Regions from separate parts of the Mycobacterium vicinigordonae genome, predicted to be linked through region 2. Evidence: predicted binding sites of a transcription regulator. Region 2 holds the regulator's gene; the other holds the start of a gene.
What was found. The regulator LexA, encoded in region 2, represses DNA repair genes until DNA is damaged. The targets are predictions, from matches to a motif close to CGAACANNTGTTCG.
Positions count from the first base shown of each region.

Region 1: the regulator LexA is predicted to act here: its motif matches at 4,745-4,758, upstream of cofD (2-phospho-L-lactate transferase).

Region 1 is NZ_CP059165.1:1,440,512-1,448,505, forward strand. It holds gene H0P51_RS06345 (NUDIX hydrolase) at 44-580, opposite strand; gene H0P51_RS06350 (Eco57I restriction-modification methylase domain-containing protein) at 577-2,154, opposite strand; gene H0P51_RS06355 (coenzyme F420-0:L-glutamate ligase) at 2,151-3,518, opposite strand; gene cofD (2-phospho-L-lactate transferase) at 3,515-4,501, opposite strand; gene H0P51_RS06365 (WhiB family transcriptional regulator) at 4,853-5,209, shown strand; gene H0P51_RS06370 (metallopeptidase family protein) at 5,234-5,704, opposite strand; gene H0P51_RS06375 (DUF3499 domain-containing protein) at 5,836-6,315, shown strand; gene H0P51_RS06380 (phosphomannomutase/phosphoglucomutase) at 6,388-7,788, shown strand; gene H0P51_RS06385 (TobH protein) at 7,785-7,994, shown strand, end outside.
Region 2 is NZ_CP059165.1:2,387,486-2,395,479, reverse strand. It holds gene sthA (Si-specific NAD(P)(+) transhydrogenase) at 1-1,260, shown strand, start outside; gene H0P51_RS11030 (proteasome assembly chaperone family protein) at 1,432-2,424, shown strand; gene H0P51_RS11025 (alpha/beta fold hydrolase) at 2,462-3,487, shown strand; gene H0P51_RS11020 (PhzF family phenazine biosynthesis protein) at 3,499-4,185, shown strand; gene H0P51_RS11015 (peroxynitrite isomerase) at 4,197-4,682, opposite strand; gene nrdR (transcriptional regulator NrdR) at 4,694-5,155, opposite strand; gene H0P51_RS11005 (LysM peptidoglycan-binding domain-containing protein) at 5,318-5,833, opposite strand; gene lexA (transcriptional repressor LexA) at 6,127-6,807, shown strand; gene H0P51_RS10995 (sunset domain-containing protein) at 6,826-7,994, opposite strand, start outside.

The sequences.
Region 1 (7,994 bases), 950 kb from region 2:
GTTCCCTTGTCGGGAGCGCATCAAGCTGGAGGGACGCTGGACGTCAAGACCGGCGAGCTCGGGTCACCAACTGCCGTAGCGCGAAATCGGTGCCGTCCGGCAATTCGTCGACCGGCCACCATTTCAGATCGTCGGACTCGTCGCTGAGCACGATCCGCGCCCCGGCCGGCGCGTGCGCTACGAACTGCAGATCCAGATGCCTGGTTGGCATTCCCAGTGAGCACGTCAGCGCATGGACGTGCACGGCAACCAGATTCGGGTCCAGCCGCAGGTCGATGATGCCGGATTCTTCGGTGGCCTCGCGCAGCGCGGCGGCCAGTATGTCGGTGTCCTCGTCCTCGCAGTGGCCACCCAGCTGGACCCAGCGACGCAGCCGCGGGTGCAGGGTGAGCAACACCCGCTCGCCCCGGTCGTCGAGCACCAGCGTCGACGCGGTGATATGGCCGGGTTCGCACGCGCGCTGGCAGGCGTCTTCGCGAGCCAGCACGAAACCCAGTACGGCCTGACGCAACGCGTCCTGCGCGCCGTCGGCTGCTTCCCACTCCGTGAGCAGCCCAATCACCGACTCCCGCAGCGTCATCGGCCCCTCCGTCCGGTGCGGCGGTCCCGCAGAGCGATCCACGCCGCGCGGCACTCCGCCACCACAGCCGGCGACAAACCCAGCCCCTCGATCAGCACCCGGCGATCCACTAGGTCCAGCGCCTTCTCGATCTCGTTGGCCCGCAACAGAAGATCGACATCGGCCGCCAGGCCGGGACGGGCGCACGCGGGCGGTGGTAGCGGCAGCCGTTCGGCCTCGGCGGGTTCGAGTTCCAGGATCCCGCCGCCGTAGCTGCGGCCCATGGTCTCGGCGAAGGCGAAGGTAGCGCTGTTGTGGAACACCGCGGCTAGGGCGGTGGGCTCGATGCCCGGGGTGACCCGGACCCGGTGCACGGTATCGGTGCTTGTTGCCGCGGCCGCGTTGACGGTCAGCCGCGGCGCCTGGTGGATCTGGCGCAGCAGGAACAGATCCGGGTTCCACAACGACGGGGTCCTCCACCACGGTTTGCGCAGCGAGCACTTGTAGCCCAGGTGGACGCCGGCGGCCTCACCGGCCTCAATGTGTGCGGCTAGGGCGGTGTCGGTGGGCTGCGCCGGGGCATTGAGCAACCAGGTCCGTCTACCTCTCGCGACATCGTCACTGCGGCAATCGAAGTCATAGCGCAGGCCGGACAGCTGCACGCTGCGGGAAACCAGCGGGACGCAGTGCGGCGTGAGTCCCAGCTCGCGAGCCTGGGCGTCGGTGAAGGTGAAGAAGCTGTTGCGGCCGGTCACAATGCCAACGTCCACCCCGGCTACCCGGCCCAGCCGGGTCATGGCGGGGCCCTCCACGAGGTCGCGCAGCGTCTGGATCGCGGCTGGCCCGAGGAAGTACTTGGTCCACTTCTCGGTGTCGTGCAGCAGCGCGGGAGCCGCGTCGACGTTCAGGTCGGCGCCCTCCAGCGTGTCCGCGCCGGACAGCTGGACCGTGCGGATCTGCGCCGGCCCGGTGCCAACGACGCCGCAGAACAGCACCACCTCCTGCAGCACCCCGTCGAACACCAGCCGCCGGAAGCTGATCAGCGTGATCTCCCGATACCGACTCACCAGGAAATCTCGCAGCTGCGCGGCATAGCCGACCTGAAGCAGCTCGGCGGGTAGCACCAGCCCGACCCGGCCACCGGCGCGCACCAGTGCGGTGCTGGCCACCACGAAGGGGACCCACGCGTTGGTCAGCTTGGTGGGCCGCATCCCCTCGCGTCGCATGAGGTCCAATGCGGACTCCCGTTGTTCGGCGGGCCAATTGCCGAATCGGATGTAGGGCGGGTTGCCGGCGACGCCGTCCCACCCGGCGCTGCGCAGGGCGCCGGGCCAGGCGAACAGGTCGCAATTGTCGACCGGCGCGAACTGCCTTGCCTTGGCAGCTTCTTCGGCGACCAGCTCCACGCCGCGGGCCTGCCCGGTCAGTGTGGCGAGCTCGCGCAGGATGCTGCCGTCGCCGCAGGAGGGCTCCAGGATCCGGGACCCGGCTAGCGCGACCCACCCGGCCAGGAAGCGGGCAATCGGTTCCGGCGTGTAGTAGCCGCCGCGGACCTTCGCGGCCGAGGCGGGATTCTTGCCCGCGAACGTTGTCATTTCCGGATCAGCAAGTCTGCGACGGGCGCCGGCTCGCGCGGGCCGGCCGGCTCGGCGGGGTAGCCGATCGCGACGGCCCCCAGTGGCTCCCACTCGGCGGGCAGCGCCAGCTCGTCGCGGACTAGGTCCGCGGCGAAGATCGTCGACCCAATCCAGCAACTGCCCACCCCCCGCACCGCCAGCGCCACCAGCAGGGCCTGTACGGCAGCGCCCACCGCGACGGTGAACATGGTGTGCTCGGCGGCGGTGCGCGCTTCGTCAGGGTACTCGTGCGCACCGTCGGGAACCAGGAAGGGGATGACGACTTCGGTTGCGTCGTAGAGGATTTGGCCACGGGAAACCCTGCGTTCCACCGCGTCGGGCGGGCGGCCGTCGCCACTGAGGTCGCGGCGCCATTTGTCCTTCATCCGGTCCAGCAGCCTAGTGCGGGTCTGCGCGGTCTGCAGCCAGACGAACCGCACCGGCCGGGTGTGATGGGGGGCCGGGGCGGTCAGCGCCTCCGCGACGGCGGCCTCGATGAGTTCGGCGGGGATGGGCTGCGTGCTGAACTGCCGCACTGACCGACGCGTCAACTGGGCCTGGCGCCGGCCAAGATCCAGTGCCTCGGCGGTGCCGAGCCAGAACAAGTCCTCGTCGCCGGGGCGTACCAGGTCCCGGGCCGTCGAGCCGTCGTCGGCCGGTTGCAGCCCCCGCACCACGGCGACCGGCATCGCGGTCAGCTTGCCCTTGACCAGATCCGCCGCGGCCGCGACCTCGTCGGCGATGGCGATCTCGGTGACCACCAGGTCGTTGCCATGCTGGTCTACCGCACCCGAATAGTTGTGCAGCACAGCCAGACCCGAGCTGCCGACGGCGGCGTCGATCTGACCGTTGCGCCAGGCCCGGCCCATGGTGTCGGTAATGACTACGGCGACATCGACACCGAGTCGCTCGCGCAGGGCGGCCCGCAAGGCCGCGGCACTGCCGTCCGGGTCGAGGGGCAGCAGCGCCAATTCCGAACGGCCGACGTTGGATCCGTCCACACCGGCCGCGGCCTGCACCAGTCCCAGCCGGTTCTCGGTGATCAGGGTGCGTTCCTTGCGGGCCAGTACACGTACTGCCTCTTCTTCGACCAGCTTGCGGCGCAACGAATCTCGCTCCTCGGCGGCCAAAGGTGCCGGCACCAGCCGGCCTTCGCACTTGGACACCACCTTGCTGGTGACCACCACCACGTCGCCGTCGCGCAGCCATGGCGTGGCGGCTGCCAGGGCCGCACCCAGGTCGTCGCCCGGCCGGAACTCGGGAAGCTCGGTAACGGGCAGGATTTCGATGGCAGCGGCGGTACCGTGTTCGCCGGTTGGCGGTAGAGCCGGCTGTCGACTCACTCCGTCACGCCCGCAATCTCGAGCCCGGCCCGCACCATCTCGGCGGTGGCGGCCGGGTTGCTCATCATCAGTGGAATGGAGCGCGTCGTCACTCCGTCGATTTCGGCTGAGTCGCCGTCGTGGACCAGCCAGCAGTCCAGGATGCCGGTACTGCTGCGGGCGCCGTAGTACTGGCCGACTGCTTGGGCGGTGGACTCGACCCCGATCACCGACAGGCAGGCATCGGCCATGCCTCGCAACGGCTTACCGCCGATGATCGGCGAGTAGCCGACGACGGGCGCCGAGGCCGCTCGCAGTGCGGCCCGGATGCCGGGCACTGCGAGGATAGCGCCGACGCTGACCACCGGGTTCGACGGTGCCAGCATGATGGCGTCGGCCTCGGCGATTGCGACAAGTGCTTCGTTTGTGGCGCTTGCCTTTTCGGCCCCCACGAACGCGAAGCTGTGGGTGGGCACTTGGGCGCGGTACCGTACCCACCACTCCTGGAAGTGGATCGCCCGCCGGGTCGCGGATTCTGGGTCGGTGATCACGACGTGCGTTTCGCAACGGTCGTCGCTGACCGGTAGCAACAGTGCTCCGGGTTGCCAACGGTCGCACAGTGCCGAGGTGATCTGTGTCAGCGGGTAGCCGGCGTTGAGCATCTGGGTGCGTACCAGGTGCGTGGCCAAATCACGGTCGCCGAGTCCGAACCAGTCGGGCGCTACGCCATAGCGCGCGAGTTCCTCCTTGGCGTGCCAGGTTTCGTCACGGTGACCCCAGCCGCGTTCCGGGTCCACACCGCCGCCCAGGGTGTACATGCAGGTGTCGAGGTCGGGGCAGACCCGCACCCCGTGGATCCAGGCGTCGTCGCCAATGTTGACCACGGCCCGCAAGTCGTGGCCGTTATCCCCGGATTGAGCAAACTGGCCGAGGCCCAGCAGCTGCTGCACCCCGAGCAGGAATCGGGCACCCCCGACGCCGCCGACGAGAACGGTGACCTTCACACCGCAGGACAGTACCCCCGCGCGTGTGGCATGGTGGTTCCGGTAACCGCTGTGGCGCAAGGGACTTGTGATGAATCTGTGGCCGACACGCCGCGTCCCTACCACAACAGAATCGCCGAAATTCGATCACGAGATGGTATGGAAATCCGCCGAAGTGCTTGACCAAGATCGCCGACCCGTGTCTAATCACATCAGTGTCATTTCCCGGTTGGCCGGCCGGTTCCGGTGTCGCAGACCGAGATTCGATCACTTGTTCGAATTGGGTATCTGTACATCAGAACAGTGGGAAACTATTTCATTCTCTATCAGTGAGGAGGCGGAGGCATGTCCTATGAGTACCTTCGGGGCGTAATGGGAAGCACACCGCACGCCGTTCCCGGTTCCGCCGTGACGTCTTTGCCAATGCCGACGGCACCTGTCCGCCCTCATCTGAGTGTGGTTCCCGACGCACCGTCCGCGTTCGAGCCGGAGCCGTTGGAGGAAGTCCCCGCCGATCAGTGGCAGGACAAGGCGTTGTGCGCGCAGACCGACCCAGAAGCCTTCTTCCCGGAGAAGGGCGGCTCGACGCGCGAGGCGAAGAAGATCTGCCTGGGCTGCGAGGTCCGGCACGAATGCCTGGAATATGCGCTGGCCCACGACGAGCGCTTCGGGATCTGGGGCGGTTTGTCGGAACGGGAACGCCGCCGCCTCAAGCGCGGTATTATCTAGCCCGCCTTGCGAATAGGCGAGTATTCAGTCGTCGATCGTCGGGTCGATAACCGAGGGCTCGACGTCCAGAAAGATGGCCACTTGGGCCACCAGTATCTCGTGCAGTAAGTCGCCGAGTTCGACGGTGTCCTTCGCTCGTCGCTCAATTGGCTTGCGGAACAACACAATTCGTGCCCGCGTGGCGTTGCCGCGGACATCGACCCCGGCCGGGATCAGCCGGGCCAAAGCGATCGGACCGTCGGCGATCACCTCCGGGGGCCACTGCACGCTATCGGGATCCTTGGCCGAGATGCGCGGAATCTCGTCGACGGCGATGTCGAGCTCGGCCACCCGGTCTCGCCAGCGCCGCTCGATGGGTTCGTAGCACTCGAGCACCGCCATGTCGAAGCGTTCCGCCCGGCTCCGCCACCCCGGCACCGTCGGCGGCAGTAGCGGGCCGCGTGGATCGCGACCCCGTCGCCGGGATCGGCGGCGGAATGCTCCGGCCGGCCCGATCCAGGGTCGATCACTGCGGCCACAACCGCGGGAATCGCTCACGCGCCGATGGTAACGGTTGCACATCGTGCGCCGACGCGTTGCGCGTGTCCGGCGCTTGCGCGGCGTCAGCGCGCGATAGCCTTTCGATCGTGAACGTACCCCGTCGCTGCTGCCGGCCCGGGTGTCCGCACTATGCAGTGGCAACGCTGACGTTCGTCTACTCGGACTCCACGGCGGTGGTCGGCCCACTCGCTACCGCGCGGGAACCCCATTCCTGGGACTTGTGCGTCGGTCATGCCGGCCGCATCACCGCCCCCCGCGGGTGGGAACTTGTCCGTCACGCCGGGCCGCTCAATGCCGAGCCTGTCAACCCCGACGAAGACGACCTGGTCGCCCTGGCCGACGCGGTGCGCGAGGGCGGCGCTGCCCGGGCCAACGCGGTTGTCAACGGCTTCACCGCCGAGGTCTACGACGGGTACGACGACGTCCCGCGTACCAACGGTGCCGGGGACCTGCACACTGCCGGTGCCCACGCCACCGCGCCCAGCGGCGGTCTGCTGGCGCCGCCCGAGCACCGCTCCGGTCGGCGTCGCGGGCATTTGCGGGTATTGCCCGATCCTTCCGACTAAGCACCTGCCGTGCCGGTCGGGGGTGGCCGATAGGCTGGCGGCCAAGAGTTCACGTCGTCAGGAGCACCCCGCATGTCTTGGCCCGCCGCGGCTGTCCACCGTGTCATCAAGGCATATGACGTGCGTGGGCTTGTCGGAGACGAGATCACCGAACCGTTCGTCACCGATGTCGGCGCCGCATTCGCCCGGCTGATGCGTGCCGAGGGCGCCGGGCAGGTGGTGATCGGGCATGACATGCGCGACAGTTCCCCGGCGCTGGCGGCCGCGTTCGCGCGTGGAGTACTCGGCGAGGGCCTGGACGTGGTGCGCATCGGTTTGGCGTCCACCGATCAGCTGTACTTCGCCTCGGGGCAGCTGAACTGCCCGGGTGCCATGTTCACCGCCAGCCACAATCCGGCGGCGTACAACGGCATCAAACTGTGCCGCGCCGGCGCCAAACCGGTCGGCAAGGACACCGGTCTGACGACCATCAGCGAGGACCTGATCGCCGGGAACCCAAGTGCCTATCAGGGCGCGCCCGGCGCCGCCGCCGACAAGGACGTGCTAGCCGACTACGGGGCGTTCCTGCGGTCCCTGGTGAACACCGATGGCCTGCGCCCGCTGCGGGTCGCGGTGGACGCCGGCAACGGGATGGCCGGGCACACCACGCCCGCCGTGCTGGGCGCGATCGAATCGATCACCTTGCTGCCCTTGTACTTTGAGCTCGACGGCACATTTCCCAACCACGAGGCCAACCCGCTGGACCCGGCGAACCTGCTGGACCTGCAGAACTTCGTGCGTGAGACCGGCGCCGATATCGGGCTGGCTTTCGACGGCGATGCAGACCGCTGCTTCGTCGTCGACGAACGCGGCCGGCCGGTCTCCCCGTCGACGGTCACCAGCCTGGTGGCCGCCCGCGAGCTGGGCCGCGAGATCGGCGCCACGGTGATCCACAACGTGATCACTTCCCGCGCCGTGCCCGAATTGGTGGCTGAGCGCGGCGGCACACCGCTGCGCTCACGCGTCGGCCATTCCTATATCAAGGCGCTGATGGCCGAAACCGGCGCCATCTTCGGCGGCGAACATTCGGCGCACTATTACTTCCGCGACTTCTGGGGTGCCGACTCGGGGATGCTGGCCGCCCTGTATGTGCTCGCGGCGCTGGGGGAGCAACATCGTCCGCTGTCGGAGTTGACCGCGGACTACCAGCGCTACGAATCCTCCGGCGAGATCAACTTCACCGTGGCGGACGCGCCGGCCGCGGTGGACGCGGTGTTGAAGGCGTTCGCCAGCCAGATCCACTCCATCGATCACCTCGACGGCGTAACGGTCGACCTGGGCGGCGGCAGCTGGTTCAACTTGCGCAGTTCCAACACCGAGCCGTTGTTGCGGCTCAACGTCGAGGGGCGCAGCATCGAAGACGTGGACGCGGTGGTCGGCCAGGTCAGTGCACAGATCGAGGCGCAGGCAGGCCGGGACGGGGCCGGACCGTGAACGCGATCGGCGCCGTCGATCTGGGAGACACCGACGGTCTGCTCGCCGCTGACCGCGACGGCTTGCTGCGGGCAGCGTCGATGGCCGGCGCTCAGGTGCGTGCGGTGGCCGCCGCGCTGGACGAAGGAGACCTGGACCTGCTGCGCGAGCCGGAGAACAAGCCGCGCACGGTGATCTGGGTGTCCGGGCGCGGCACCGCCGAATCG
Region 2 (7,994 bases):
TCGAAAACACTGCGCGAGGCGGTGGTCTACTTGACCGGGATGAGCCAGCGCGAGCTCTACGGCGCGAGCTACCGGGTCAAGGACAAGATCACCCCCGCCGATCTGCTGGCACGTACCCAGCATGTGATCGGCAAGCAGGTCGACGTGGTGCGCTCCCAGCTGATGCGCAACCGGATCGACCTGGTGCTGGGCCACGGGCGATTCATAGACCCGCACACCATCCTGGTGGAGGAAGACGCCCAGGGTGAACGCGTGACGGTCAGCGGCGACTACGTCGTCATCGCCACCGGCACCAAACCGGTGCGGCCATCCGGGGTCGAGTTCGACGAACGGCGGGTGCTGGACTCCGACGGCATCCTGGACCTGCGGTCATTACCCGCGTCGATGGTCGTGGTCGGCGCAGGTGTGATCGGCATCGAGTACGCCTCGATGTTTGCCGCCCTCGGCACCAAGGTCACCGTCGTGGAAAAGCGCGACACCATGCTCGACTTCTGCGACCCGGAAATCGTCGAGGCGCTGAAGTTCCACCTGCGCGACCTCGCGGTGACATTTCGGTTCGGCGAGGAAGTGACGGCGGTCGACGTCGGCGCCGCGGGCACCGTCACCACGCTGGGCAGCGGCAAACAGATCCCCGCCGAGACCGTGATGTATTCCGCCGGGCGCGAGGGCCAGACCGCGAACCTCGGCCTGGAAAACGCCGGCCTGGAAACCGACAATCGTGGCAGGATTTTCGTCGACGACGAGTTCCAGACCAAAGTCGAACACATCTACGCCGTCGGCGACGTCATCGGCTTCCCCGCGCTAGCCGCCACCTCGATGGACCAGGGCCGACTGGCCGCCTACCACGCATTCGGGGAACCGACCGACGGCATTACCGCGCTGCAGCCGATCGGGATCTACTCGATTCCGGAGATCTCCTACGTTGGCGCCACCGAGGTGGAGTTAACCAAGAACTCGATCCCCTATGAGGTCGGCGTATGCCGCTACCGAGAACTCGCCCGCGGCCAGATCGCCGGTGACTCCTACGGCATGCTCAAGCTGTTGGTGTCCACTCGCGACCGCACGCTGCTTGGCGCACATATCTTCGGCACCAGCGCCACCGAGATGGTCCACATCGGACAGGCCGTGATGGGATGCGGCGGCACCGTCGACTACCTGGTCGACGCGGTGTTCAACTACCCGACGTTCTCCGAGGCCTACAAGGTCGCCGCGTTGGACGTGACCAACAAGATGCGCGCACTCAGCCAGTTTCTGCGGTGAACACAGCAAGCGAATAGAAATTGCCCCGGATGCGTTGATCGAAGTGTCAGCAAATTCCGCTGAGGCAATCGCGTTTTCCGCAGTGGGTGCCGCGTGGAGTGAGAGAGACTGAATAGGGCAACCTAGAGTGACCCGCGAGACGCCGTGAAACCCCCGAAAGGAGGCCCCATCATGTACGACGATGAAGCACGGTCCGACCGCCAAGCCGGCGAGGCACAGGAATACCAGCCCGGCCAGTCCGGCATGTACGAACTCGAGTTCCCGGCACCCCAGCTGTCGGCATCCGACGGCCGCGGTCCGGTGCTGGTCCACGCCCTGGAGGGGTTCTCCGACGCCGGTCATGCGATCCGGTTGGCTGCCGCCCACCTCAAATCGGCACTGGACACCGAGTTGGTGGCGTCCTTTGCGATCGACGAACTCCTGGACTATCGCTCGCGGCGACCCCTGATGACCTTCAAGACCGATCATTTCACCAGCTACGACGACCCCGAACTGAGTCTGTATGCGCTGCGCGACAGCGTCGGCACCCCGTTTCTGCTGCTGGCCGGCTTGGAGCCGGACCTCAAATGGGAACGCTTCATCACCGCGGTGCGACTGCTGTCCGAGCGGCTCGGCGTGCGGCAGACCATTGGCCTGGGAACCGTACCGATGGCCGTCCCACACACCCGGCCCGTCACGATGACCGCACACTCCAACAATCCGGACCTCATCGCCGACTTCCAGCCGTGGATCTCGGAGATCCAGGTCCCCGGTAGCGCATCCAACCTGCTCGAATACCGCCTGGCACAGCACGGACACGAAGTGGTCGGTTTCACCGTCCACGTCCCTCACTACCTGACCCAGACCGATTACCCCGCTGCGGCGCAGGCATTGCTCGATCAGGTCGCCAAGACCGGGTCGCTGGACCTGCCGCTGAGCGCGCTGGCCGAGGCCGCCGCGGAAATCCGGGCCAAAATCGACGAACAGGTCCAGGCCAGTGCGGAAGTCGCTCAAGTGGTGACCGCACTCGAGCGCCAGTACGATGCCTTCATTGACGCTCAGGAGAACCGGTCCCTACTAACACGGGATGAGGATCTGCCTAGCGGCGATGAACTCGGCGCAGAGTTCGAGCGGTTCCTGGCTCAGCAAGCAGAGAAGAAGCGTGACGACGACGACACGGGTTAGCGCTCGGTGACGTCCTGACGACAACGAGGTTGGCGACATGACCGAGCGAACGCGCAATCTTCGCCCGGTGCGGGACGTGACCTCGCCGTCGCTGGAATACCGCACCATTCACGGCTACAAGCGGGCCTTCCGGATTGCGGGGTCCGGCCCGGCGATCCTGCTGATCCACGGCATCGGCGACAACTCCACGACCTGGACGCCGATACACGCGAAGCTGGCGCAGCGGTTCACCGTGATCGCACCAGACCTGTTGGGGCACGGCAAATCCGACAAGCCCCGCGCCGACTACTCGACCGCGGCCTACGCAAACGGCATGCGCGATTTGCTCAGTGTCCTGGGCATCGAGCGGGTGACCATCATCGGGCACTCCCTCGGTGGCGGTGTGGCAATGCAATTCGCTTACCAGTTCCCACATTCGGTAGACCGGCTGATCCTGGTCGGGGCCGGAGGCGTCACCAAGGACGTCAACATCGCGCTGCGGTTCGCCTCGTTGCCGATGGGCGCCGAAGCGCTGGCGCTGTTGCGGCTGCCCCTGGTGCTGCCGGCGGTCCAGTTACTCGGCCAACTGGCCGGTCTGGCGCTGGGTTCGACGGCCATCGGTCGGGATCTGCCCAACATGTTGCGGATCCTCAACGACCTGCCGGAGCCGACGGCTTCGTCGGCATTCACCCGAACGCTGCGGGCAGTGGTGGACTGGCGCGGGCAGATCGTCACGATGCTGGACCGATGTTATTTGACGGAGGCCATCCCGGTGCAGATCGTTTGGGGCGGAAAGGATTCCGTGATTCCGGTCCGGCACGCCCACATGGCTCATGCGGCGATGCCCGGCTCCCAGCTCGTGATCTTCGCAAACGCCGGCCACTTCCCCTTCCACGATGACCCGGCCCGGTTCCTCGACATCGTGCAGCGATTTATCGACAGCACCGAGCCCCCCGATTACGACCAAGCCGCGCTGCGAGAGCTGCTCCGCTCGGGCGGCGGAGAGCGCACCGTCACCGGGCCTGCCGACACCCGAGTCGCGGTACTCAACGCGATGGGAGCCGACGAACGCAGCGCAACCTAGGTCACCGGGCGATGACCGTCGACGTGACCGTGCTGCGGGTCTTCACCGCTGCCGACGGCAGATTCGGCAACCCGCTGGGGGTGGTTGACGCAAACCTGATCGACGCCACCGAACGGCAACACGTGGCAAGCGAATTGGGTTACAGCGAAACAGTTTTCGTTGATCTGCCCGCCGCCGGAGCAACCTCGGCGCGGGCCACCATTTACACTCCGCAGATCGAACTGCCGTTCGCCGGACACCCGACACTCGGTGCAGCGTGGTGGTTGCGCCAGCGAGGGTTGCCGATCAACACTCTGCACGTGCCGGCCGGTCTGGTGCAAGTGAGCTACGAACACGATCTCACTGCGATCGAGGCACCCGCGGACTGGGCGCCCGATTTCGCCATCCACGATCTGGACTCACCGGAAGCGGTCGCGTCCGCAGATCCCGCGGACTATTCCGACGACGTCGCGCACTACCTGTGGGCCTGGGCCGACCGGCCCGCCGGAATGGTCCGGGCACGGATGTTCGCCGCCAATCTTGGTGTCGCCGAGGACGAAGCGACCGGCTCGGCGGCCATGCGGCTGACCGACTACCTGAGCCGGGATCTGGTGATCACACAGGGAAACGGGTCAGTTATCGAAACCGGCTGGAGTCCGCGAAGCTGGGTCCGGGTTGGCGGCCGGGTCGTCGAAGACACCGTGCGTGAGATTCATTGATGCGCGCGAGGTCAGGACCTGCGGTGCAGCACGGCGGACAGGTGATGCTGCACGGGTTGGCCGACCGCGCCCATCCGCAACGAATAGGACAATTCATCGCCGCCAATCCGCAGGGAACGTCCAAGCGCCGAAACCTCTTTGGCCGTTGGCGTCAGACCGACATCGGAGGTGACCATCTCGATTTCGATGACGTCACCACTGACCGTGTAGCTGCCGACCTCGATCTCGGTGACGCCACTCGGATGGGCCAGCACCAGCTCGACGTGACCACGTTTGGGCACCCGAAGATAGCCCGTTTCGGCATGCAAGGGCTTGCCGTCGGCAACCGCCTTGGTCTTCTGCCCATAAGTCAAGAAGGGCTTACCGACGTGGGAGAACACCACCTCTTCGAGATATTCGAAGGGTTCGATGGTCGGGTACACGCCGGAACCGTTGCCCACCCAGGTACCGAGCAGCGGCGCGAGATCCGCGAGCTCGGGGTGAAGTTCGGTAGCCATCGGTGGCGTTCTCAGCCGGAAGCCGACACGTTGCGATGTGCCCGCAGCGCCTCAATCTCGCGCTCGAAATCGGCGGCGGAGGAAAAGGATCGGTATACCGAGGCGAAGCGCAGATACGCCACTTCGTCGAGGTCGCGCAATGGGCCAAGGATGGCCAGGCCGACCTCGTTACTGGGCACCTCGGGCCCAGCCGCCCGAACGGCGTCTTCCACTTGCTGGGCCAGCAGGTTCAACGCGTCGTCGTCCACCTGCCGACCCTGACAGGCCCTACGAACACCGCTGATCACCTTTTCCCGACTGAAGGGCTCGGTCACACCGCTGCGCTTTACCACTGCCAGCACCGCGGTTTCCACGGTGGTGAACCGGCGCCCACACTCGGGACAGGATCGGCGCCGACGAATCGCCTGACCTTCGTCGGTTTCCCGGGAGTCGATCACCCGGGAGTCTGGATGCCGGCAGAACGGGCAGTGCATGGCCGCTCCTTCGCCGCGCTGACATAACCGGGTCCGCAGAACACCCCGAGAGTACCCGCGCGCCGCCCGGCCGGACCAAGGGCCATGTATCACACCGATCGTGACTGCCACATGCTCGCCGAAAACCTGAGGTCGATAGTCAGACCGCGATACCGACGTCCGTCAGCCTACGGGCGCGATCAGAGTCTGCCCGGCGGACACCGCGCCGGTATCCAGCGCGTTGAGGTCACGGATGCGCTCGACGACGTCGTGCACGGGCGCGCCGGGAGCGACGCGGGCGGCCAGATCCTGCAGCGACTCCCCCGGTTCAACCCGAACCACAGCCAGTGCGGACGGCACCCGCTCCGCCGAGTCGGTGGAGTCGCCGTTGACCATGCTGCCGAAGTTTGCCATCAGTCCAAGCCAGAGGGTGATGACTCCGGCGAGAAGGGCCAAGCCGATCGTCGTCATCACCCCGACCGGACGCCGGCGATGCGTGGCGGTGGACCGGGCAACGCCGGTGCCGTAATAGCGCATCGGAGCGCCCGCGGGACGCGCAGGCCCAGCAGGGCCGGGTCGAACCGACCGATCGCGACCCGCACGAAAGGAGGAACTCTCACCTTTCGGCCTGTTGACCGGCCTGTTCAGCGGGCTCTGCACGCTGCCGTTGCGGTACGGACCCGCGTAGATGAGTGTCATGCTGTTCCCTCCGGTCGACTACTTATCGCTCGTGTGTTCGACCATAGTCGCTCATGTGTTCGATAGACGAACATTTGAGCGAGGCGTGTCGCACGAGCAAAACGGTAGACCACACCACCGACAAGGCTTTGTCGGTGCAACCAGCTGGGTGACTCTTAAATACCCCATCCATCCGCAAGTTACACACTTGTGATTCACTGAATTTCCGCTGATGGCAGTGCCGTATGCGAGCGCCGACACGCCGATCGAACACATGTTTGATTCTTAGCCCGACTGCGATTACATTCAAAGCCATGAGCGACAGCAACGACAAGTCGGGTTTGCACGCGGTCGACGCCACGCTAACCGAGCGGCAGCGCACCATCCTGGACGTGATCCGCGCCTCGGTGACCACCCGCGGCTATCCGCCCAGTATTCGCGAGATTGGCGACGCGGTGGGACTGACCTCGACATCCTCGGTAGCGCATCAACTGCGCACCCTCGAGCGAAAGGGTTATCTGCGCCGCGATCCGAACCGTCCGCGTGCGGTCGACGTCCGCGGCGCCGACGACGCGGTGACGCCGCCCCTTACCGACGTCGCCGGTTCGGACGCACTGCCGGAGCCCACTTTCGTTCCGGTCCTCGGACGAATCGCGGCCGGCGGACCGATTCTGGCCGAAGAGGCCGTCGAGGACGTCTTTCCGCTGCCGCGCGAACTTGTCGGCGAAGGGACGCTGTTCCTGCTCAAAGTGGTCGGCGAGTCGATGGTCGAAGCCGCGATCTGCGACGGCGACTGGGTGGTCGTGCGCCAGCAAAACGTCGCCGACAACGGCGACATCGTGGCGGCCATGATCGACGGCGAAGCCACCGTCAAGACCTTCAAGCGGGCGGGCGGTCAGGTATGGCTGATGCCGCACAACCCCGCTTTCGACCCCATTCCGGGCAACGACGCGATCGTGCTCGGCAAGGTCGTCACGGTCATCCGCAAGGTGTAACCGCCGCGGCGCGGTCTCCTAGTCCGCCCGCACGAAACCGTTGGCTCGCGCGACATCCTCGGTGGCGAACCAGATCTCGGCCAAGGTGTCGTGATAGAGCGCGCTGCTGGGCGTGTAGTACAAGCCGAAACGGGCGCTGGCCTTGATCGGATAGCCGTCCGGCGCCCGGTATGGATCGTCTTCGAGCGGCAGGTGAATAGTCGGACGCACCGCGGCACTCCCGGCCGGCACTGCCGTTGGGACTTCGGCCTGCGGCGCGGCCGCGTACGGCGTATCAACCTCCGCGGTGTACTCAGCGGGTTCCGCCGCCGCGTGCCGTCCCGTCCGCACCGGGGGACCAAGGTCCGGTGGTGACGCGAAATCCGGCGACTCGTCGTCGGCGGATTGGGCATCGGCGGACTCGACGCCGCCGTCTTCGACGTCGGCATATTCCACGTCGGTGTAGCGGGTGTCCGCAACTTCGACGTCAGCGTAGTAGGCATCCAGGTATTCGGCATCCGGGAAGCGTTCCGGCGCACCGGTTTCCGGCGTCTCCGCGTCCAGCGCGCCAGCGCCTGGCACCGGGGTCTGGGGAACCATCACCTCGGCTTCAAAGGCTTCCGGCGAGACCGACTCCGCGCCAACCGGTTCGTCCACGTCCAGCTCGCCGAGCACGTCCTGCGACACAACCGGAATGGGAGTTGTGCCCACCGCATCGGGATCCTCGTCTTCGTCGAACTCGTCGAACTCCTCGCCCGCCTCCGCCGCGTAGCTCTCGTCGGCCAGGGCGAGATATTCGTCGTCGTCGTCGGCGTCCGCCTCATCCTCGGCAATTTCCCCGTGGGGCCCCACCGGGACGCCACCGCCCCTGGACCAGCTGACCCGGCCCGCCGAACCACCATCGTGATGCTCGTCGAATTCCTGGTCGAGCGGCGGGAATCGCTCGGACCCGTAGTCGATGTCGTCCTGCCCCCAGGGCACATCGGCGCGCGACTCGTAGGCGCCACCGGCGTCGCGTTCCGGTTCTCGCTCATATTCGGGCGGACCGTGGCCCGCGGTGCGGCGGCGCCGCACGCCAAGCACCACCAGCCCGAAAATCAGCAGGAGCAGCAACACCGGTACGGCCGCAACCAGCCACCACCAATGGAAGGTGAACTTCTTGGCCGGCGGCGAGGCGGTCGAATTGCTCGGCTGGTTCTGTCCTGAAA